DNA from 4 places in the Enterobacter chuandaensis genome. Region 1 is predicted to be linked to each of the others. Evidence: predicted binding sites of a transcription regulator. Region 1 holds the regulator's gene; each other region holds the start of a gene.

Region 1 (5,780 bases):
AAGCTGGCGCTCGTACTGTTCCTGCTCGTTCATCCAGGGCGCGATATCGTCCTGAATCGCCAGCATGACGTTCAGGGACGCGCAGGTTTCCTGCCACTCTTTAGTGAGCGCTTGCTCTTCCTGAGTCAGGGTCTGCGCTTCGTCCGTCTCGCGTTGGATCTGCTGAGTCAGGGCATTGACCTGTCCCAGCACCAGCAGGCCTTCTTCTTTAAGCGCGGCGACCTCTTTTTCCAGCGCATCACGGCGGCGCTGGTTGTCAGTCAGTTCAAGCGACTGGTATTGCTCAACGGCGGGATGCTCGCTGGAGCCGCACAGCGGACAGGGTTTGCCCGCCTCAAGCTGTGAACGGTAGTTTTCCAGATCTTTAATCGTCGCTTCACGTTCGCACAGGGCTTTCAGGTCCAGATAGTGCTGGTGTTTCTCTTTGTACTGCTGGCGGCGTAGCGCCAGGGTTTCATTGAGCTTACTCTGCTCCGCCTGGGCTTTCTGCACGCTTTCACCGCTCTGGCGCAGGCGCTTTTGCAGCGGCTGATAGCGGGCATGCAGTGACGTCAATCTCTGGCGCAGCGCGCGTGATCGGGATTGTTGTTCCATTGCCTCACTGACTTCATTTGCCGTCAGCGTCAGCGTAATATCCGGCATTGCAGCCAGCTTGTTTCGTAGCTCAGCAATCCGCGCAGCAAGCGCGGCGAGCTGACTTTTATCACGGTTTAGCTGTGAGAACTGGGCGCGCCAGCCGGCAATTTCCTGGCCCAGCAGGCGATAACGATCGTGCTCCGCCAGCCACTGCGTCAGCGCCGTCAGTTCGGCCTGTAGCCGCTCATGGGTACGCAGTGCGGTCGTGCGAATTCGCGCGCGCAGCGCGGTTTTGGTTTGTAAGCGAGTATTTACTTCTATAATTCGCTGCTGGGTTTGCGCCAGACGCGCGGTTTGTTCCAGCTGGTGCTCCCAGAGCGGACGCAGCTGGGCGGCGGGCTGAGCAAGCTGGAGCTTTGCCAGATCAGGCGCAGCGTCCGTCAGCGCCTGTTGCGCCTGCTGCTGCAACGCAGCAACGCGCTGTTGCTCGCGCGCAAGCTCGTCATGACGCGTAAGCCACTGAAAATCTTTCTGCTGACTCTGCTGTCGCACCAGCAGGGTTTTCTCTTCGTCAGTAAGTGCCTGCAAACTTTCCTGCAACTGCTGCTGTTGCTCTTCGCTCAACAGCACAACGCCCGCCGCCTGCGCCTCGCACTTTTCCAGCACGCTGCGGGCGGCTTTGTGTTTTTCAAACACCATGGCGGAAATCTGGCCGTAGATCTCGGTGCCGGTGAGCTCTTCCAGCAGCTCTGCGCGATCGCTCGGTTTAGCATTCAGGAAGGCGGCAAACTGCCCCTGGGAGAGCAGCATCGAGCGGGTAAAACGGCCGTAGTCCAGCCCGGTGAGCGCCGCGGTTTGTTCCAGTTTATCCGAGACCTTATCGGCCAGAATTTTGCCGTCTTCGCAGCGGGCCAGCTCCACGCGGGGAGCCTGGAGGTTCCCATCCGGCTGGTTGCGCGCCCGGTTCTGGCTCCAGAAGGCGCGGTAGGCAACGCCTTTCACCTCAAACTCCACTTCCGCCAGGCATTCGGCGGTGTCACGCGTCATCAGATCGTTCTGCGCCTGGGAGACCTTATTCAGGCGCGGGGTTTCGTGGTAGAGCGCCAGACAGATGGCATCAAGCAGGGTGGTTTTACCCGCGCCGGTTGCGCCGGTGATGGCAAACAGACCGTTGCTGGCAAACGGCTCGGCGGTGAAGTCAATTTTCCACTCGCCCTTGAGGGAGTTGAGGTTTTTCAGACGCAGGCTCAGAATTTTCATGCGTTTTCTTCCTCGTCATTGAGCGCATGCAGGGTATGGCTGAACAGCTCGTTGAGCCGGGCCCGCTTCACATCATCGATCTCTTCCTGCGACAGGCGGCGCTCGAACACCTCTTCAACGCGCAGTTCGCTAAGCGTTTCACGCTGGGCACCGAGCAAAATTTTCTCGCGCTGCTCGCGGCTGCGGCGCACCAGCAGCACCTCTACCGGCAAATCTTCAGTGAGCGCCTGAATTTTTCGCTGCATATCATGCAGGTAGTCATCGGTGGTGATTTCAATATCCAGCCAGACCGGCGGATCAAGATCTGCGCCGCGCCACTGCTCAAGCTGTTGCGTAATCGCGGCAAGATCGCCTTTCAGCACCGCCAGCGGCTGGGTGACCGGCACCTCCAGCGTCTCAACGGCGCTGAGTTTGCCCTCGCTGAAGCTCACCAGATGCACGGACTTGGTCTTGCCGGTTTCATCGAAACTGAGCGAAACAGGGGAACCACAGTAGCGGATGTGCTCGCAGCCGCCGATGACCTGTGCCCGGTGAATGTGCCCGAGCGCAATGTAGTCGGCAGGCGGGAAGTTTTGCGCAGGAAAGGCGTCCAGCGTACCGATATAGATCTCTCGGACCGCGTCACTTTTACTGGCCCCGACGGTGGTGAGGTGCCCGGTCGCGATCACCGGAATGGCCTGTTCACCGCGCAGGGTGCAGGCTTCCGCATGCTGCCGGTGATAATAGTCGGTGATGGCCTGTAATAAATGCTGCTGCTTTTCCGCACCCGACAGCCCCGCCTGGCTTTGCACGATGTCGCGCGGACGTAAAAAGGGGATTGGGCACAGTACCGCGCCCGGCGACCCGTCGCGTTTATTCAGGATCTGCGGGGCGTGCCCGGCGCTGGCCACCACGGTGGTATTGAGAAACGCCAGAATGTCGCGGGACTCATTCAGCGTGGCCACGGAGTCATGGTTCCCGGCGACAATCACCAGATGACACCCGGTCTGCTGCAGGTTCACCACAAAACGGTTGTATAATTCACGCGCATAGCTCGGCGGCGAACCGGTATCGAAGATGTCACCCGCCACAATAATGGCATCCACCTCGTGCGCCTGGGCCGTTTCCAGCAGCCAGTTCAGGAACGCTTCATGTTCAGCCGCACGGCTTTTGCTGTAAAAGTTTTGACCCAGGTGCCAGTCCGAGGTGTGAAGTATGCGCATAGGAGATCCGTGGCGAAAAAAGATGCGGACGATTATAAACTCTCAGGGAAAGGAAAATAACCGCTGTAATAAAACAACAGTTTGCCATTTATAGTGGTACTGTTTTTCATAAATCTGTCATAAATCTGACGCATAATGACGCCGCATTACAAACTTGTAACTTAAATAAGATAAGACAGGGCAAAGTATGGCGAGACGTATTCTGGTCGTAGAAGATGAAGCTCCAATTCGTGAAATGGTGTGCTTCGTGCTCGAACAAAATGGCTTTCAGCCGGTTGAAGCGGAAGATTATGACAGCGCGGTGAACCAGCTGAATGAACCCTGGCCCGATCTGATTCTGCTTGACTGGATGTTGCCCGGCGGCTCCGGACTGCAGTTTATCAAACACATTAAGCGTGAGGCGATGACCCGCGACATCCCGGTCGTCATGCTCACGGCGCGTGGTGAAGAAGAGGATCGCGTTCGCGGTCTGGAGACCGGCGCGGACGATTACATTACCAAGCCTTTCTCCCCGAAAGAGCTGGTGGCGCGCATTAAAGCCGTGATGCGCCGCATTTCGCCGATGGCGGTGGAAGAGGTGATTGAGATGCAGGGCCTCAGCCTTGATCCAACGTCACACCGCGTGATGACTGGCGAAAATCCCCTCGATATGGGGCCTACCGAATTTAAACTCCTGCACTTCTTTATGACTCACCCGGAACGCGTTTACAGCCGCGAGCAGTTGCTGAATAACGTCTGGGGAACTAACGTGTATGTCGAAGACCGGACGGTTGACGTCCACATCCGCCGCCTGCGAAAAGCGCTGGAACTGAGCGGCCACGATCGCATGGTGCAGACGGTCCGCGGCACGGGTTATCGTTTTTCTACCCGTTTCTGAACAATGACAGGAGTGTGACGCGTGCTGGAACGTCTGTCATGGAAAAGGCTCGTCTTTGAACTAATCTTATGCTGTATTCCGGCCTTCCTTCTGGGGGCCATTTTTGGGTATCTGCCGTGGTTTCTGCTGGCGTCGGTGACCGGTTTGCTGATCTGGCATTTCTGGAACCTGCTGCGCCTTTCATGGTGGCTATGGGTTGACCGCAGTATGACGCCACCGCCGGGAAGCGGTAGCTGGGAGCCGCTGCTGTACGGTCTGCACCAGATGCAGATGCGTAATAAAAAGCGCCGCCGCGAGCTGGGAAGCCTGATTAAACGCTTTCGCAGCGGCGCAGAGTCGCTGCCGGATGCGGTGATCCTGACGACAGAAGAAGGCACTATTTTCTGGTGTAACGGGCTTGCGCAACAGCTGCTGGGCCTGCGCTGGCCAGACGATAATGGTCAGAACATCCTCAACCTTCTGCGCTATCCCGAGTTCACGCTGTATCTGAAAAAGCGTGATTTCACCCGTCCGCACAATCTGAAGCTGAATAATGGCCGCCATCTGGAAATCCGCGTGATGCCTTACAGCGATCGCCAGTGGCTGATGGTGGCGCGCGACGTGACCCAGATGCACCAGCTGGAAGGGGCGCGTCGTAACTTCTTCGCCAACGTCAGCCACGAGCTTCGTACCCCGCTGACGGTGCTGCAGGGCTATCTGGAGATGATGCAGGAGCAAACCCTGGAAGGCGCGCCGCGCGAAAAAGCGCTGCACACCATGCGCGAGCAAACGCACCGGATGGAAGGGCTGGTGAAGCAGCTGCTGACGCTGTCGAAGATTGAAGCGGCGCCTTCGCTCGCGCTGACTGACACCATCGATGTGCCGATGATGCTGCGGGTGGTGGAGCGGGAAGCCCAAACCTTAAGCCATAAAAAACACCACCTTACTTTTGACGTCGACAACACGCTAAAGGTGCTGGGCAGCGAAGATGAGCTGCGTAGCGCCATCTCCAACCTGGTGTACAACGCGGTGAATCATACCCCGGAAGGGACGAAGATCGTGGTGCGCTGGCAGCACACCCCGGCAGGGGCCGAGTTTAGCGTGGAGGACAACGGGCCGGGGATCGCGCCTGAGCATATTCCGCGTCTGACCGAGCGGTTCTATCGCGTGGATAAAGCGCGCTCGCGGCAGACCGGCGGAAGCGGCCTGGGGCTGGCGATTGTGAAACATGCGGTCAATCACCATGAGAGCCGTCTTGATATTCAGAGTACGCCGGGCAAAGGAACCCGCTTCAGCTTTGTGATGCCGGAACGATTAATTGCCAAAAAAATCGCCTGACGGCAGGCGTGTCATTTTACCTTTCCACGGGCCAGCGTTTGCTGGCCCGTTTGCTTTGCAGTCAAGCGAAACGCGTGTGAATTTTATACGGCTGTCTTTTTTTTGTTCGCATGATTAGCCATGGGTTTTTCTCATAATTAGCGCATTGTGCTGGATTGATTTTTCATGCTGGCATATTGTTCTGGTTTTGCGATCCCACCTTGCCTTTAAACGTTATAAGCGTTTAAATTGCCCCCCAGATACTGTCAGACCGACTGTATTTGCGTGGTAAATCGAAAAACTATTCTTCTCCACGCCAGGACGGGAGCATTTCCCGCTGAAATTGAGCAAATTTTCGGCTGTATCGTCCCGTCAGGGAAATCGAAAATCTCAATGTTTTCAACACCACATCCACAGGCAGTAAGGTTTTATGACCCATCACTTAAAATCGCGTGACATCATCGCGCTGGGCTTTATGACATTTGCGCTGTTCGTTGGCGCAGGCAACATCATTTTCCCTCCAATGGTTGGCTTACAGGCGGGTGAACACGTCTGGACCGCCGCGTTTG
Region 2 (5,780 bases), 140 kb from region 1:
GCAGGAGGTGGTAGAAGAAGAAAAAAATGCCATCCGGCTCTTATTGGATCCCAGCGCCATCGATCGGGAGGGACTTGAGCGGCTGATCGTGGCGCTTTCCCGTCTGGATGACAGTTTTCAACAACTCGCGCAGGCGCACAGACAGGGTTACGACTCGCTTTTTTATCGCAGCCTTCTGAAAGGATATGGCGGCGATCGGGATGCGCTTGCCGCGCGCTTTAGCACCGACTGCGTCACGATGCTTATCGGCGGCAGTGAAACCAGCGAAGCGTTAACCGGAAACCTGGTGTATATGCTGGCACAGCATCCTGAATTACAGGAAAGCGTCAGAAATAATACTCTTCGGATGAAAGAGATCGTCAGTGAAACCATGTGCTTTGAGTCTCCGCTGCAGATGGGCAGGCGAAGGGTTGTGTCTCCCGTGCAGTTTCTGGGGCGCGAACTTAAAACCGGGGATAACATCTTGTTATGCCTCGGTTCGGCGAATCGGGATGAAAGCGTCTTTGAAGAGGCGGGGCGCTTTATTCCCGGCCGCAGGAACGCACAGCGACAGCTGGGATTTGGAGCCGGTGTACACCAGTGTATTGGACAACTGCTGGCGCAGTGTCAGGCTGAAACGCTGGCGATGGCCTTAAGCGAACGCGGGACGATCTCTCTGGACGGAGTCGCGAAATGGTCGAATCGAAGCCTGATTCTCCGCACGCTGGAGACGCTGCCGGTTAAAATTATCTAAGCGATAATGACGAAGGCGACCCCCCTTATCACTCACTCATTTGCGCTTGCCAAAGCATAGATAATGCGTATAGTTCTCATTTGCATTGCACCCAATACATTCTAAGGCCCGACAACGGGCTATTTTTGCGCGCACTTTAAAATGAGTTAACTATGAACAACACCATCATGCACAAAACGCTGCTGGCGCTTGCCGTTGGCGCGGCGACACATTCCGTTTACGCGGCGGAAGAAAAAAAAGAAGACACCATCGTTGTGCAGTCAGCACCTGCCAGCGACTTCAAACCCGGTGGCGACCAGTTGGTACCGGCCTTCCTTGACGGACAGGTGGCGAACGGCGGGCGTATGGGGATGCTCGGCCAGCAGAACGCCATGGACGTGCCGTTCAACATCATCAGCTACACCTCGAAGCTGGTGGAAGATCAGCAGGCGAAAACCATTGCCGACGTAGTCGCCAACGACGCGGGCGTGCAGTTCGTTCAGGGGTACGGCAACAGCGCGGAAACCTTCCGCATTCGCGGCCTGAAGTTTGACGGTGACGACATGACCTTTGGCGGCCTGTCCGGCGTACTGCCGCGTCAGGTGGTGGATGCCCAGATGGTCGACCGCATCGAGATCTTCAAAGGCGCCAACTCGCTGATGAACGGCGCGGCAAGCTCCGGCGTGGGCGGGATGATCAACCTTGAGCCGAAACACGCGGGCGACACCCCGCAGGCGAAAGTGGGCGTGGACTACACCTCGGACTCCCAGATTGGCACCACGCTGGATGCGGGCCGTCGCTTTGGCGATAGCGACCAGTTTGGCGCGCGCGTGAACCTCGTGCATCGTGAAGGGGAAACCGGCGTACCGAACGACCGCCGCCGCACCACGCTGCTCTCCACCGGTCTGGACTATAAAGGCGACCGCTTCCGCACCTCACTGGACCTCGGTTATCAGAAAAAAACCTTCCACGGCAGCCCGACCAGCGTCAACATCTCGGCGGTGGATTTTGTGCCTGAACCGCCGAAGAACGATCGGAATTTCTCGCAGAAGTGGGCCTACAGCGACATCGAAAACGAGTTCGGGATGTGGCGCAGCGAGTACGACATCACCGATAGCTGGACGGCGTATACCGGACTGGGCGCGCAGCACGCGCACGAAGAAGGGATCTACAGCGCGCCGAAGCTGATGGATAAAAGCGGTAATGCGGTAGTCAGCCGTCTTGATACCAACCGTATCAGCGATTCCGTCAGCGGCATGGCGGGCATTCGCGGTAACTTCAACACCGGCTTCATCTCGCACAAGGTGAACGTCGGGTACTCCGCAATGACCAAAAACGAAAAAATCGCGTGGAAAATGTCGGCGACGAAGGATAACCCGATCACCAACATCTACCACAACACCGGCGTCGATATGCCGGACAGCACCAACCTCAACGGCTCCGGCGGTAAATACAGCGATCCGCTGACCAGCGGGCGCACCCGCACCCAGGGCTGGCTGCTGAGCGACACGCTGGGCGTGCTGGACGACAAATTGCTGTTCACCGCAGGCGCGCGCCATCAGAAAGTGGTCGTTCGCGGGTATAACAAAATTACCGGCGCAGAGAACGACGCGGATGGTTTCGACGGCAGCCGCTGGATGCCAACCTATGGCGTGGTCTACAAACCGTGGGAGGAAATTTCCCTCTACGCCAACCACACCGAAGCGCTGCAGCCGGGCAAAACCGCACCTAACACCGCCACCAACTACGGGCAGAGCACCGGCATCGTTCACTCTAAGCAGAACGAAGTGGGCGTGAAGGCGGACTTCGGGCGCGTGGGCGGCTCGCTGGCGCTGTTTGAGATCAAAATGCCGTCGGCGATCCTCGATGCTAACAATCACTACGGCCTGGATGCGGAGCAGCGTAACCGTGGCGTGGAGCTGAACGTCTTCGGCGAGCCGATGCTCGGGATGCGTCTGAACGCCAGCGCCACCTGGCTGCAGGCGGAGCTGACCAAAACTAAAAACGGCGTGAACCAGGGCAACGATGCGATCGGCATTCCGAACTTCTACGCCGTGCTGGGCGCGGAGTACGACATCAAGCCGGTTGAAGGCCTGACGGCGACCGCGCGCGTGAACCACTCCGGCACGCAGTATGCTGACCTGGCGAACACCAAAAAGCTCGACAGCTACACCACGCTGGATCTGGGCATGCGCTATCGCTTCGCGGTGAACCACAACGCAAACCAGATGACCGTGCGCGCGGGCATCGACAACGTGACCAATGAGAACTACTGGGCCAGCGTGGACGACTCCGGTACCTACATCACTCAGGGCGAACCGCGTACCTTTAAGGTCTCGGTTGGCTACGAGTTCTAAGCGTTCCACCTCGTTATCCGGGGCACGGATGCCCCCATCCTTCCGTCACTGTGTTATAAAATTGTAATAAAAGCTTCTTACACTGGTCGCCAACTCTTTACCTCTTGGCCAATGACAGGAAGCCGCTATGGGCAGACCCCTCAAATCCGTATTTAAAAAAGAACATCGCGACGACATTACTAACCGCAGCGCCAACCCGGTTTTCTCCCAGGTTGCAGAGGTGTTCCTCTCCCGCCGCCGTTTTCTCCAGATGGGCGCCGTGGCGGGGGCTGCCGTTTCATTCCCCTTTTTGATCAAACCCGAAAATGCCGTTGCCGCAGTATCGAAGCCTTCCGCGCTGGCAAAGGCGGTTTCCCTGGGCTTTACCAGCATTGACGTCTCCACGGAAGATACGGTCAGGGTGCCGGAAGGCTATATTGCCCGCCCGTTCTATCGCTGGGGTGACCCGACGGGGATCAAAAACAACATGCCGGCCTTTAAGCCGGACGCCAGCAACACCACGGACGAACAGGCCGTGCAGGCGGGCATGCACCACGACGGGATGGCGTGGTTTAGCCTGCCGCAGGGGGCGCACAACCCGGAGCATGGCCTGCTGGCGCTGAACCATGAATACATCGACAACGGAATGCTGTTTACCGACGGGACGGCGAACTGGAGCCTCGACAAGGCCCGCAAGGGGCAGAACGCGATGGGCGTGTCGGTGGTGGAAGTGAAAAAAACCGGCAGCGACTGGCAGGTGGTACGCCCGTCCTCCTATGCCCGCCGCATCACCGTCAATACGCCGATGCAGCTTACCGGCCCTGCGCGGCATCAGGACTTAATGAAAACCGCCGCCGACCCGAAAGGGGAGCGCGTGCTGGGCACTATGCAAAACTGCGCTAACGGCCATACGCCGTGGGGCACCTATCTCACCTGCGAGGAGAACTGGTCGGATATTTTTGTCAAAAAAGCCGATCGCAACCCGCTGGAAAAACGCTACGGCATCAGCGACAGCGATGAATCCTACCGCTGGAACGAGGTGGATGAGCGGTTCAGCGTCGATAAAACCCCTAATGAACCCAACCGTTTCGGCTGGGTCGTGGAAATTGATCCGTACAACCCGACCTCCACGCCGCGCAAGCACACCGCGCTGGGCCGCTTCAAGCATGAGGGGGCGGCCGTCACGCTCGCGGCCGATAACCGCGTGGTGGTCTATATGGGTGACGACCAGAAGTTTGAGTACATCTATAAGTTCGTCTCGGATAAAAAATACGATCCCGCGAACCGTGAAGCCAATATGCAGCTGCTGACCTCCGGCACGCTGTACGTCGCCAGGTTCAACGAGGACGGTAGCGGCGACTGGCTGCCGCTGATCTTCGGGCAAAACGGTCTGGATAAAAGCAACGGCTTTGAAAGCCAGGGCGATCTGCTGATTAAAACCCGCCTGGCGGCCGACGCGGTGGGGGCAACGAAGATGGATCGCCCCGAGTGGATTGCCGTCGATCCGCACGCCAGCGGCAGCGTCTACTGTACGCTCACCAACAACAGCGATCGCGGTAAAGAGGGAAAAGCGCCGGTGGATGCCGCCAACCCGCGCGCCAACAACGTGTTTGGTCATATTATGCACTGGCACGAAGACGGCGCCGATCCTGCCGCTGCACGCTTTAAGTGGGATATTCTGGTGATGGCCGGGCGCACTGACGGCGACGATCCGAAGGCCAAAGGCTCCATGCAGGGCGCGGCATTCGGCAGCCCGGATGGGTTGTCGTTCGATCACCAGGGCGTCCTGTGGATCCAGACCGACGTCTCCTCCAGCACCATCAATAAGAAAGCGTACGAGGGGATGGGTAATAATCAGATGGTGGCCACCATTCCGGGCACCAACGAGTATCGCCGGTTCCTGACCGGGCCGCGCGGATGCGAAATCACCGGCATTGCGTTTACGCCGGACAACCGGACGCTGTTTATCAACATACAGCATCCGGGGGAGGGCGGGGATGATATTACCGACCCGGCCAATCCGCGCGCCGTCTCCAACTGGCCGGACGCCAGCCCGAACGGACGCCCGCGTTCGTCAACGGTGGTGATTACCAAAGCGGACGGCGGCATCATCGGGTCGTAACGTTTATCCGCCGGGCGCACGCGCTGGCCCGGCGTTAAGCTTGCTACCACCAGCATGAAGTGTTAAAACGTGCCCCTTCTAAAAAAGAGACAGGGGTAGGGCGTGAAAGACGCGTCATCCGCTTCAGGCCATGGTAGCGCTGAAGCCACGTCGGATCAGAATCCGACGCTGCAACGTGGTTTGCAAAATCGACATATTCAGTTAATTGCCCTCGGCGGCGCGATCGGTACCGGGCTGTTTCTCGGTATCGGCCCCGCCATTCAGATGGCCGGTCCGGCGGTTCTGCTGGGTTACGCGATCGCGGGGATTATCGCCTTCCTGATCATGCGCCAGCTCGGCGAGATGGTCGTTGAAGAGCCGGTGTCAGGCTCCTTCGCACACTTTGCCTATAAATACTGGGGTCCGTTCGCAGGCTTCCTTTCTGGCTGGAACTACTGGGTGATGTTCGTGCTGGTGGGGATGGCAGAGCTGACCGCCGCAGGCATCTATATGCAGTACTGGCTCCCGGACGTGCCGACGTGGATCTGGGCGGCGGCCTTCTTCATCATCATTAACGCCGTTAACCTCGTCAACGTGCGTCTTTACGGTGAAACTGAGTTCTGGTTTGCGC
Region 3 (5,780 bases), 1.1 Mb from region 1:
CACGCTGCGACGACAGAAGGCGGGGTGTGTTTCGCCATCGGCGGCACCTATATTTTCAACCTGAATCTTAACGGGGCAGAAATACCGGCCAATAAAAACCAGGCGGGAACCGAGGTGCGCGATCTGACGACCCTGCAGTCGCCTTCCCAGTATAAGCTGGGATGTAACTGCCTGACCCATTTCACCACTACATATCGTAGCGTCTACTTCACCGCGCGTTCGCCCTTAAGCGTTGATACCGTTAAAAACGGATATACCTACTACAAGTTGAACGACCAGCTCAGCATTGCGTCCTCCATTCACGTGTTGGGACGCGACTATCTCCCCGTTCCCTTTGAGGCGGAGCCCAACCGGGTGACGTCCGGTATTTACTGCTATGCCTCCGGTGAAGAAGGCTCAGAGGCAACGCTTGATACCGGCTCTCAGGTAAAATTATCGTTTTTGATCGACAAGCCCTTTATTGGAAAAGTTACCGTTCCGGGGACGACGATTGCCACGCTCTACGGCGGTATCGATGAAGCGTCCTCTTTGGCAAGTACCGAGAAGCTCGCTGAAATAAAAATTGCCGGGGACATCGTGGTACCGCAAAACTGCGAGATCGCGCCGGGTCAGTCGCTGGAAATCGATTTTGGAAAAATTCCCGCCAGCGCGTTTTCTGCCACCAAAGGCGAGGCGGTCGGTAGCCATAAAATCCGCAAGATGATACAGGTGAAATGTACCGGCATGCTGGATGAGAACATCGTCCGATCCGCTTTCCATGCCGATCCCGTTGACGCTGACGCCACGATGATGAAAGTGAACGGCAATGATGACGTAGGGATCGTTATTTATGATAAATGGGACCGCGTCGTCAACGTCAATGGGGGAAGCATGGAGATGGATATGGGAGCCAACCAGGGGGGCGCCGAAGTAAACTCGCTCACCTTCTCTGCCGCCCCGGCCAGCGCGACGGGGAGTATTCCGAAGCCCGGCACCTTTGAAGCCTGGGCAACACTGACCCTCGAAATTCAAAATTAATGACAACGGCTGTTTATGACAGCCGTTGTCATATTCACGTCTTTGAACCAGGCTTAACGCATCTCAGTGTGACATTATCATGACAGGGATATGATTTTATTTATATTAAAAACATTACCTTAAATCAAATACGTTGATTGTCATAAAACTGTCATAATTCGTACATTTATCTGTCACCTGTTTGTCCTATTTTGCTCATCGTAGCCACTTAAACAATGATTTACGAAATCCTTGCAGGAGACATTATGAAAGTTATGCGTACCACTGTCGCAACTGTTGTCGCCGCGACCTTATCTCTGAGCGCTTTCTCTGCTTTCGCAGCAGCAAGCCTGACTGGCGCTGGTGCAACCTTCCCTGCGCCGGTGTATGCCAAATGGGCAGATACCTACCAGAAAGAAACCGGTAACAAGGTTAACTATCAGGGTATCGGCTCCTCCGGTGGCGTAAAACAAATTACCGCGAATACCGTTGATTTCGGTGCATCAGACGCTCCGCTGTCTGACGAGAAACTGAATCAGGAAGGCCTGTTCCAGTTCCCGACCGTGATCGGCGGTGTTGTGCTGGCTGTTAACATCCCTGGCCTGAAATCAGGCGAGCTGGTGCTGGACGGCAAAACCCTGGGCGACATCTACCTGGGCAAAATCAAAAAATGGGATGACGAAGCCATCACTAAGCTGAACCCGGGCGTTAAGCTGCCTTCGCAGAACATCGCTGTGGTTCGCCGTGCGGACGGCTCCGGTACCTCTTTCGTCTTCACCAGTTACCTGGCGAAAGTGAACGAAGAGTGGAAATCTAAAGTCGGTTCTGGCTCTACCGTTAACTGGCCAACCGGTCTGGGCGGTAAAGGTAACGACGGTATCGCCGCGTTCGTACAGCGTCTGCCTGGCTCTATCGGCTACGTAGAATATGCGTACGCTAAGCAGAACAACCTGGCTTACACCAAACTGGTTTCTGCTGACGGCAAACCGGTTAGCCCAACCGAAGAGAACTTCGCTAATGCCGCGAAAGGCGCTGACTGGAGCAAATCTTTCGCACAGGATCTGACTAACCAGAAAGGCGAAGGCGCGTGGCCAATCACTTCCACCACCTTCATCCTGGTTCACAAAGAGCAGAAGAAACCTGAGCAGGGCGCTGAAGTGCTGAAGTTCTTCGACTGGGCATACAAAAACGGCGGCAAACAGGCTAACGACCTGGATTACGCCAGCCTGCCAGACAGCGTGGTTGAGCAGATCCGTGCTGCATGGAAAACCAACGTGAAAGACAGCAGCGGTAAAGCGCTGTACTAACAGGATATATTTAACGAAGATGGCGGGTGGCGCTGCGCTTACCCGCCCTACGGTTCATCCTGTAGGCCCGGTAAGCGTCAGCGCCACCGGGCATATTCGTAAGACGTCTCATAAAGAAGAGTAATTTATGGCTGCAACCAAGCCTGCATTTAACCCTCCGGGTAAAAAAGGTGACATGATTTTCGGCGCGCTGGTCAAACTGGCTGCGCTGATTGTGCTATTGCTGCTGGGCGGCATTATCGTGTCTCTGATTTTCTCCTCCTGGCCGAGCATTCAGAAATTCGGTTTCTCCTTCCTGTGGACCAAAGAGTGGGACGCGCCGAATGACATCTACGGTGCGCTGGTGCCGATTTACGGCACGCTGGTGACCTCGTTTATCGCTCTGCTTATTGCCGTTCCGGTAAGCTTCGGTATTGCCCTGTTTCTGACGGAACTGGCACCGGGCTGGCTGCGTCGCCCGCTGGGTATTGCCATCGAACTGCTGGCGGCCATTCCAAGTATCGTTTACGGCATGTGGGGCCTGTTTATCTTTGCGCCGCTGTTTGCAACGTACTTCCAGGAGCCGGTCGGTAACGTTCTCTCTGCCATTCCGTTTGTGGGGGCCCTGTTCTCTGGTCCGGCATTCGGCATCGGCATTCTGGCAGCAGGTGTGATCCTCGCCATCATGATTATTCCGTACATTGCGGCGGTAATGCGCGATGTCTTCGAACAAACTCCGGTGATGATGAAAGAGTCGGCCTACGGCATCGGCTGCACCACCTGGGAAGTTATCTGGCGCATTGTCCTTCCGTTCACCAAAAATGGGGTGATCGGCGGCGTGATGCTGGGCTTAGGTCGCGCGCTGGGTGAAACCATGGCGGTGACCTTTATCATCGGTAACACCTACCAGCTCGACAGCGCCTCACTCTATATGCCGGGTAACAGTATTACCTCCGCGCTGGCGAATGAGTTTGCCGAAGCGGAATCCGGGCTTCACGTCGCAGCGCTGATGGAACTGGGTCTGATTCTGTTCGTTATCACCTTCATTGTTCTGGCGATTTCCAAGCTGATGATCCTGCGTCTCGCGAAAAATGAGGGGGCTCGCTGATGGCAACGCTCGAAATGCAAAATACCACTGCGCTTGCGGAATCCCGCCGCAAAATGCAGGCGAAGCGTCGTTTCAAAAACCGTATTGCGCTGACGCTTTCCATGGCAACGATGGCATTCGGCCTGTTCTGGCTGATCTGGATCCTGATGTCCACCATCACCCGTGGTATTGATGGAATGTCGCTGGCGCTGTTCACTGAGATGACGCCGCCGCCAAATACGGCGGGTGGTGGCCTGGCGAACGCCCTGGCGGGCAGCGGCCTGCTGATCCTGTGGGCGACCGTTTTCGGTACGCCGCTGGGCATCATGGCCGGTATCTATCTCGCGGAGTACGGGCGTAAATCCTGGCTGGCAGAGGTGATTCGTTTCATTAACGACATCCTGCTTTCCGCTCCGTCGATTGTCGTGGGCCTGTTTGTTTACACCATCGTGGTCGCGCAAATGGAACACTTCTCCGGCTGGGCTGGGGTGATTGCGCTGGCGCTGCTGCAGGTGCCTATCGTCATTCGTACCACCGAAAACATGCTGAAACTGGTGCCGGACAGCCTGCGTGAAGCGGCTTACGCGCTGGGTACGCCGAAATGGAAAATGATTTCTGCGATCACCCTGAAAGCGTCGGTCTCGGGGATCATGACCGGTATCCTGCTGGCTATCGCCCGTATCGCCGGTGAAACGGCACCGCTGCTGTTTACTGCCCTCTCCAACCAGTTCTGGAGCACGGACATGATGCAGCCGATCGCCAACCTGCCGGTGACGATCTTTAAATTTGCGATGAGCCCATTCGCGGAATGGCAGCAGCTGGCCTGGGCCGGGGTGCTGATCATCACCCTTTGCGTACTGTTGCTGAACATTCTGGCGCGCGTCATTTTCGCGAAGAAGAAACACGGTTAATTTTTTACGGCGCGGCAGCTCGCGGCGCCGAATGAGGAAATGAGTCAATGAGTATGGTTGATACTGCCCCGGGTAAGATTCAGGTTCGTGATTTGAACTTCTACTACGGCAAATTCCATGCCCTGAAGAACATCAACCTGGATATCGCGAAGAACCAGGTCACGGCATTCATCGGTCCGTCTGGCTGTGGCAAGTCCACGCTGCTGCGTACCTTTAACAAAATGTATTCGCTCTATCCGGAGCAGCGCGCTGAAGGTGAAATTATCCTGGATGGCGAAAACATTCTGACCCAGGCCCAGGATATCGCCCTGCTGCGTGCCAAAGTGGGCATGGTGTTCCAGAAACCGACGCCGTTCCCGATGTCCATCTATGACAACATTGCGTTTGGCGTTCGCCTGTTTGAGAAGCTCTCCCGTGCCGATATGGACGAGCGCGTGCAGTGGGCATTGACCAAGGCCGCATTATGGAACGAAACCAAAGATAAACTTCATCAGAGCGGGTACTCTCTCTCCGGTGGTCAGCAGCAGCGTCTGTGCATTGCGCGCGGTATCGCCATTCGCCCGGAAGTGTTGCTGCTGGATGAGCCGTGTTCGGCCCTGGATCCGATCTCCACCGGTCGTATTGAAGAGCTGATCACTGAGCTGAAGCAGGATTACACCGTGGTTATCGTGACCCACAACATGCAGCAGGCTGCGCGTTGTTCCGATCATACGGCGTTTATGTACCTGGGCGAGTTGATTGAGTTCAGCGATACGGATGCGCTGTTCACCCGGCCCGCGAAGAAGCAAACCGAAGATTATATTACTGGCCGCTACGGTTGATTTGCCTTAGTGCATGTGGAGAAACCATGGACAACCTCAATCTTAATAAACACATTTCAGGCCAGTTCAACGCAGAGCTGGAAAGTATTCGCACGCAGGTAATGACCATGGGTGGCATGGTTGAGCAGCAGCTTTCTGATGCGATTACGGCGATGCACAACCAGGACAGCGAGCTGGCGAAGCGCGTCATTGAAGGCGACAAAAACGTCAACATGATGGAAGTCGCCATTGACGAGGCCTGTGTGCGTATTATCGCCAAGCGTCAGCCGACGGCGAGCGACCTGCGTCTGGTGATGGCGATCATCAAAACCATCGCTGAGCTGGAACGTATCGGTGACGTGGCCGATAAAATCTGCCGCACTGCGCTGGAGAAATTCTCTCAGCAGCACCAGCCGCTGCTGGTGAGCCTGGAATCGCTGGGCCGCCACACCGTGCAGATGCTGCACGACGTGCTGGATGCCTTTGCGCGCATGGATCTGGACGAAGCGGTCCGTATCTACCGTGAAGACAAGAAAGTCGACCAGGAGTATGAAGGCATCGTGCGTCAGCTGATGACCTACATGATGGAAGATTCCCGTACGATCCCAAGCGTACTGACGGCCCTGTTCTGCGCGCGCTCTATCGAGCGTATCGGTGACCGCTGCCAGAACATTTGCGAATACATTTTCTACTTTGTGAA
Region 4 (5,780 bases), 400 kb from region 1:
AAGGCGACATCAGCCAGCGTCTGCCGGTGCTGCATAAGCTCGCCGACCTGATCGACGAGCGCGTGGAGGATCTGGCGAAGATTGCCAGCCAGGAGATGGGTAAGCTCATCGAACAAAGCCGCGGCGAGGTGAAGCTGTGCGCGCAGATCGCCCGCTACTACGCCGACAACGCGAAGCAGTTCCTCGCCCCGGTGAAGTACGACTCTGAACTCGGGGAAGCATGGGTGGAGCATCACCCCATTGGCGTGCTGATGGCCGTCGAGCCATGGAACTTCCCGTACTACCAGCTGATGCGCGTTCTGGCGCCAAACCTGGCGGCGGGTAATCCGGTGATCGCCAAACATGCCAGCATCGTGCCGCACTGCGCCGAAACGTTTGCACATCTGGTGCGCGAGGCGGGCGCGCCGGAAGGGGCGTGGACCAACCTGTTTATCTCGTCTGAACAGGTGGCGAATATCATCGCAGACGATCGTGTGCAGGGCGCAGCGCTAACCGGTTCTGAAAAGGCAGGCAGCGTGGTGGCCGCGCAGGCGGCGAAGCATATCAAGAAATCCACACTCGAGCTGGGCGGTAACGACGTGTTCGTGGTGCTGGATGACGCGGACCTTGAGAAGGCCGTTAAGATTGGCGTGAATGCCCGACTCAACAACGCCGGGCAGGTTTGTACCGCGGCGAAACGCTTTATTCTGCATGAAAAGATTGCGGATGCTTTCCTGAGCAAATTCACCGAGGCGTTTAAGCAGGTGAAGATTGGCGATCCGCTGGACGAGAGCACCACGCTGGGTCCGCTGTCGTCTAAAGATGCACTGGAAACGCTGACCAAACAGGTTAACGAGGCGGTGAAAAACGGTGCCACGCTGCACTATGGCGGCAAGCCGGTGCAGCGCGACGGGAGCTTCTTCGAACCGACGATCCTGACGAATATCTCCCGCGACAACCCGGCGTACTTCGAAGAGTTCTTCGGCCCGGTGGCGCAGATGTACGTGGTGAAAAACGACGACGAGGCGGTCGCGCTGGCGAACGACTCCCATTATGGCCTGGGCGGGGCGGTGTTCAGCCAGGACATCGAGCGCGCGAAGAAAATGGCGTCGCGGATCGAGACCGGGATGGTGTACATCAACTGGCTCACCGATACCGCAGCAGAGCTGCCGTTCGGCGGCGTGAAGCGCTCCGGCTACGGACGCGAGCTGTCGGATCTGGGGATCAAAGAGTTTGTGAACCAGAAGCTGGTGGTGGTGCGTCAGTAAGCGGTCATAAAAAACCTGCCGGTCGGCAGGTTTTTTTTCAGTTGATTACTGGACTTCGATCTTGTCCCAGCCGCTTTTGAACATGCAGCTGTCGACTAACGTATCCCGGCGATATTCATTCGCGTCTTCAACCGTGTAGCTCGTGGAAATATCCTTTTTCTTGTTCTTTTTGTCCGTTTTTTCGGAGCTCGAACCGGTCACCACGTTGTCCGGGGGCAAATCAATCAGCGCCTGCGCTTCGCATTCCGTGAGCTTTTTATTCATCTCAGCGTCGCTGACGCCCGGTTTTACCCATTTGTACTGGACGCAGCCGGTGAGCATCAGCGTGAGGCTCAGAACGCAAAGCGCGGTAATGCGGTGTTTCATCAGAAGGTCACTCCACCGCCTACATATGCGCCGTCAATCAGCGTGTGGCCAGGACGACCATCTTTGCCGTCCACGCTTACGTGGCGGTAGCCCACTTTCAGGGTTACTGGCGTAATCGGCGTCCAGCTTACGCCGCCGTTGGCTTCCACGTAGTTTTTCACGCTGTTGTTCAGGCCTTCTGGCGCCACATAGCCTTCACCGTAAACGTGGATGCTGTCGGTCAGGGCAACGTTTACGCCACCGCCAATCGGGAACGCCACGCCGTTATCGCCTTTTTTCGGGCCGATGTAGATGGCCTTTGCGCCCGCGTTCAGCATTACCGGGCCAAGACCCAGGTTATAGCCTGCGCCCACGCCACCTGTCTGGGTACCATCATCGGTGTTTTTCAGCCAGTTGCTTTCGAGATAAATACCGGATGAGGATTTGCCCATTTCCAGGTTGAGGTTAGTAAAGTTTTTACCCTGCTCAACGCTGCCGCCCATTGCCAGTGCGGAACCCGAGATGGCGGTCAGCGCAGAAAGAAGAAGGATATTCAGTTTTTTCATGTTTCATGCCTCGTCATCAAATTAATCTGAGGGCACCTTAACAAGCGATGTTTATGACTGCAAATGTGATGCAAATCGACTTTTTATGCTGTAATTGTTAATTTTTTTATTTTTATTTGTAACGCTGAAGTTGGGTTGTGGGGGTGTCAATGCGCAAATTTCAGGCGTTGAGGAACAGTTTACTTTTTTGACTAAACGAACTCTGAACGAGCCGGGGAAAGTGATTTGAGATGCATTAATTGGGTTTCTAATAATTTCCAATTCAATTTCTAAAATCACATAAAAAAAACAAATTTTTACATATTTATGGTCAATATTCGTTCAGATGCCAGGCCGCGTTTCCTTTCCATGTCATTTTTCTGACACGTTTGTTCATTACGTTGTGGGCTTCACTTTCTGGATGCTAACAATATGAAAAGAAAAATCATTCCTGTGCTTATCGGTTGTGCGCTCTCTTTCTCTGGCCTGGCGGCGCAGCCCACCGCTGAGCGCTATGTCGTCAGCTTCCCCGACGGCTCACACGTGAAATACAGCGGCGCGTTTGCCAGCGCGTTTCCGAATGGGCTCCCGGTAGGGATTGGCTCCGGGCTGCTGTTTACGGGCAAGCAGGGCGATGCCCTGACCTTTGCGACCGTGACCGATCGCGGTCCAAACGCAGATGCGCCAAAAATGGGTAAAAACGAAGCCAAAATTTTTGTCACGCCGGATTTCGCGCCGCTGCTGATGACCATCCGCGTCCAGAACGGCAAAGCTGAGGCTGTCGACGCCCGTCCGTTGCATGATGATAAAGGCGAGATTAACGGCCTGCCGCTGCAAAGCGGCGTAATTGGCTCCACCAATGAGGTGGCGTTCAGCGATACCCTTAAGATCCTGAAAGGTGACAACCGCGGGCTGGACACGGAAGGCATCACCCCGGACGGCAAAGGCGGCTACTGGCTGTGCGACGAGTATGGCCCGTTCCTGATTAACGTCGACAGCAAAGGGAAAATTCTGGCGATCCACGGGCCGCAGGCGGCAGAAGGGGAAAAATCCATCGCGGGTGGTCTGCCAAACGTTATCAAATGGCGCCAGCCGAACCGGGGCTTTGAAGGCCTGACCCGGATGCCGGACGGGCGGATTATCGCCGCCGTGCAAAGCACGCTGGATATCGACGGCAAGAGCAAAAAGCAGGCGCTGTTTACGCGTCTGGTGAGCTTCGACCCGGCAACCGGGAAAACGGCGATGTATGGCTACCCCATCGACAGCGCGGCCTACAGCAAAAACAGCGATGCCAAAATCGGCGACATTGTGGCGCTGGATGACCAGCATATCCTGTTAATTGAGCAGGGTGAGGATAAAAACGACGCGATGCGTAACCTCATCTACAAGGTGGATCTCAGCAAGGCGAGTGACCTGACCGCCTTCGACAAGCCGGGCGAGTACCCGGAGTTTGATGATGAGAAAACCCTGGCGCAGCGCGGCATTGACCTTGCTGCAAAAACGCAGGTTGTCGATCTGCGCGCGCTGGGCTGGCAGCAGGAGAAGGCTGAAGGGCTGGCGCTAATTGACAGCAAAACGCTTGCGGTGGCGAACGATAACGACTTTGGCGTGAAGGTGGCGATGCAGCACCCGGTCGAGGGCAAAAAGCTCAAGGATTATCGGGTGAACGCGGAGGGCACGCTGACGCTGGATGATAAACCGGTGGAAACCACGCTCAACGTGAAGCCGCTGAAGAAGCCGGAATCGGACAGCGAGCTGTGGATTGTGACGCTGCCGGAGGCGGTGAAATAATACCCGGGCTTACCCCTCACCCTAACCCTCTCCCCAAAGGGGAGAGGGGATGTCCGCTGCTTACTGGGCAGCTAGACCGTCTTAACGCTCTTTTCCCAGGTCTCGACCAGATGATCGCGCAGACTTCCGGTTCCGTGCATGGTCACCAGAAGATTCTGGCGCGCGCGGGTAAATCCGACATACAGTCGCTTAATATCATCGCTCAAATCTTCTTCATCCCTTTCCTTTGCGGCATCCATAATGGCGACCGATTGAAATTCAAGACCCTTACTGCTTGGCAGCGGCATTACGCAGAGGAAATCATTCTGTGGTGACCAGTGTTTTTTATCATCGCTGGAAACAATCATCTGGTAGGGGATCTTGCGGGCTTCGAGCCTTGGTCCGAGCATACCCGAAATGCTGTAAGTTGAGGGGCAGAGTATAGCGATTTCCGACCAGGCAACCCCCTGTTGTCGCTGCTCAGTGACCCAATCCAGAACACGTGTAATCTCCTCGTCCTGATTATCAAAGCTTGCCAGCGCCGGATAGTTTCCGGACAGTCCACCTGCGGCGGGCAGCTGGTATTTGAGGGAATCTTCAATGTGATTATTGAGATAATTAAAAGCAATACTGCTGGCAAAATGGAGTATTTGCCGGGTGTTGCGATAATTGGTATCCAGAATAGTGGTGCGGCCCTGCGCCTTTATATCGACGCTGGAAAGGGTAAAATCGAGAGCTTTCTTTTTCTGATAAATTGACTGAGCGTCATCATAGAGGAAAAGCAGGGAGCTATCTTTATCGTCCGGCATCTTAGCGAGTATTCTTAGCCATTCCGGCTTAAAATCATGTCCTTCATCTATCAAAACGGCGCTGTACTGTTCCGGTTTGATAATGCCCTCTTCAAATGCCACCGTCAGCGCATTTTCCATCAGCTCAATAAAGTTTTTGCTCCTGGGGGGAAGACGTCGATGCGCGTTTAATTGTTGATAACACCAGGCGTGAAAATGGATAACCTCGACAGGAAGCCTCAGGCTGTGCTGTTCGAGCTGCGCTTTGAGCTTTTTGGCCAGCGTAATGTTATAGCAAATCACCAGTATCGGTTTGGTGTTTTCTATATTGTTGGCGAGCTCGATGCAGCGGTGATACAAAATGAGCGTTTTGCCTGATCCTGCCACACCATGAATGACCCGGTGTCCCGTCCCCATACTTCTGGCGAGTTGTTCCTGGTTCCTGTCCATCATGCATACCACATCAGGGGTGTTGAACGTAAAATTATCCAGGTCAACCCGCGTGACCGATGGGTTAATGCGGACATCGGGATAAAGATGCCATCGGATGCGGTCGAGTTGCTGTGGTGTTGTGTGATGAATAAAGCGATGTTTGAGGAGGGATTCGAGCCGGGCGGAGATTTGTTCTCGGGTCATAAACTCGGTCAGCTCATCTTTGCAAATCACCTGGCTGGCGGGCAGTATTTCTTCTAATGCTTCGGGAGTAAAACTCTTTTCCAGCTGTGCCCGGGTGATGTTGCTCAAATAAACACCATATCCATACGGCATAATAAAGCTGCCTTCATAATCCCCTTGTTGTTGACGAAGCAGAGGATCGTTTTTCAGACTGCCAATGGTGTTAAAGGTATATTGTCGAACCTGTTCGAGTGGGTTTTTCAACGGCTCAACGCCGTTTTTGGTTTCATAGTGAATATGCGTTTTGTTGGCCGACTTTATTTTTGTGATAAACCAGTCTTTGACTTCTATAAACAGCAAACCTTTTTCGGGGGCGAGAATCACAAAGTCAGGATGCTCTTGCTTATCGCCCATTCGGGTGTCATACCAGCAGGTACACTGTTCGCTGAGGCCCCCTTCCAGGATTCTTG

Evidence for each region. The regulator PhoB, encoded in region 1, activates phosphate uptake and scavenging genes when phosphate is short. The targets are predictions, from matches to a motif close to CTGTCATAAAACTGNCNNAT.
Region 2: MX657_RS05935 (PhoX family protein) is a predicted target of PhoB. The motif match lies at 3,120-3,139, and genes of this name have one in related genera.
Region 3: pstS (phosphate ABC transporter substrate-binding protein PstS) is a predicted target of PhoB. The motif match lies at 1,155-1,174, and genes of this name have one in related genera.
Region 4: MX657_RS03405 (esterase-like activity of phytase family protein) is a predicted target of PhoB. The motif match lies at 2,505-2,524, and genes of this name have one in related genera.

The regions. Positions count from the first base shown of each region.
Region 1 covers NZ_CP097173.1:1,079,913-1,085,692, forward strand. The annotation lists gene sbcC (exonuclease subunit SbcC) at 1-1,836, opposite strand, end outside; gene sbcD (exonuclease subunit SbcD) at 1,833-3,038, opposite strand; gene phoB (phosphate response regulator transcription factor PhoB) at 3,226-3,915, shown strand; gene phoR (phosphate regulon sensor histidine kinase PhoR) at 3,937-5,232, shown strand; gene brnQ (branched-chain amino acid transporter carrier protein BrnQ) at 5,642-5,780, shown strand, end outside.
Region 2 covers NZ_CP097173.1:1,224,137-1,229,916, forward strand. The annotation lists gene MX657_RS05925 (cytochrome P450) at 1-733, shown strand, start outside; gene MX657_RS05930 (TonB-dependent receptor) at 886-3,069, shown strand; gene MX657_RS05935 (PhoX family protein) at 3,197-5,170, shown strand; gene pheP (phenylalanine transporter) at 5,273-5,780, shown strand, end outside.
Region 3 covers NZ_CP097173.1:4,648,548-4,654,327, forward strand. The annotation lists gene stgD (fimbrial protein StgD) at 1-1,017, shown strand, start outside; gene pstS (phosphate ABC transporter substrate-binding protein PstS) at 1,263-2,303, shown strand; gene pstC (phosphate ABC transporter permease PstC) at 2,431-3,390, shown strand; gene pstA (phosphate ABC transporter permease PstA) at 3,390-4,280, shown strand; gene pstB (phosphate ABC transporter ATP-binding protein PstB) at 4,328-5,101, shown strand; gene phoU (phosphate signaling complex protein PhoU) at 5,128-5,780, shown strand, end outside.
Region 4 covers NZ_CP097173.1:682,711-688,490, forward strand. The annotation lists gene MX657_RS03390 (NAD-dependent succinate-semialdehyde dehydrogenase) at 1-1,247, shown strand, start outside; gene MX657_RS03395 (hypothetical protein) at 1,293-1,613, opposite strand; gene MX657_RS03400 (YfaZ family outer membrane protein) at 1,613-2,158, opposite strand; gene MX657_RS03405 (esterase-like activity of phytase family protein) at 2,570-3,928, shown strand; gene MX657_RS03410 (3'-5' exonuclease) at 4,000-5,780, opposite strand, start outside.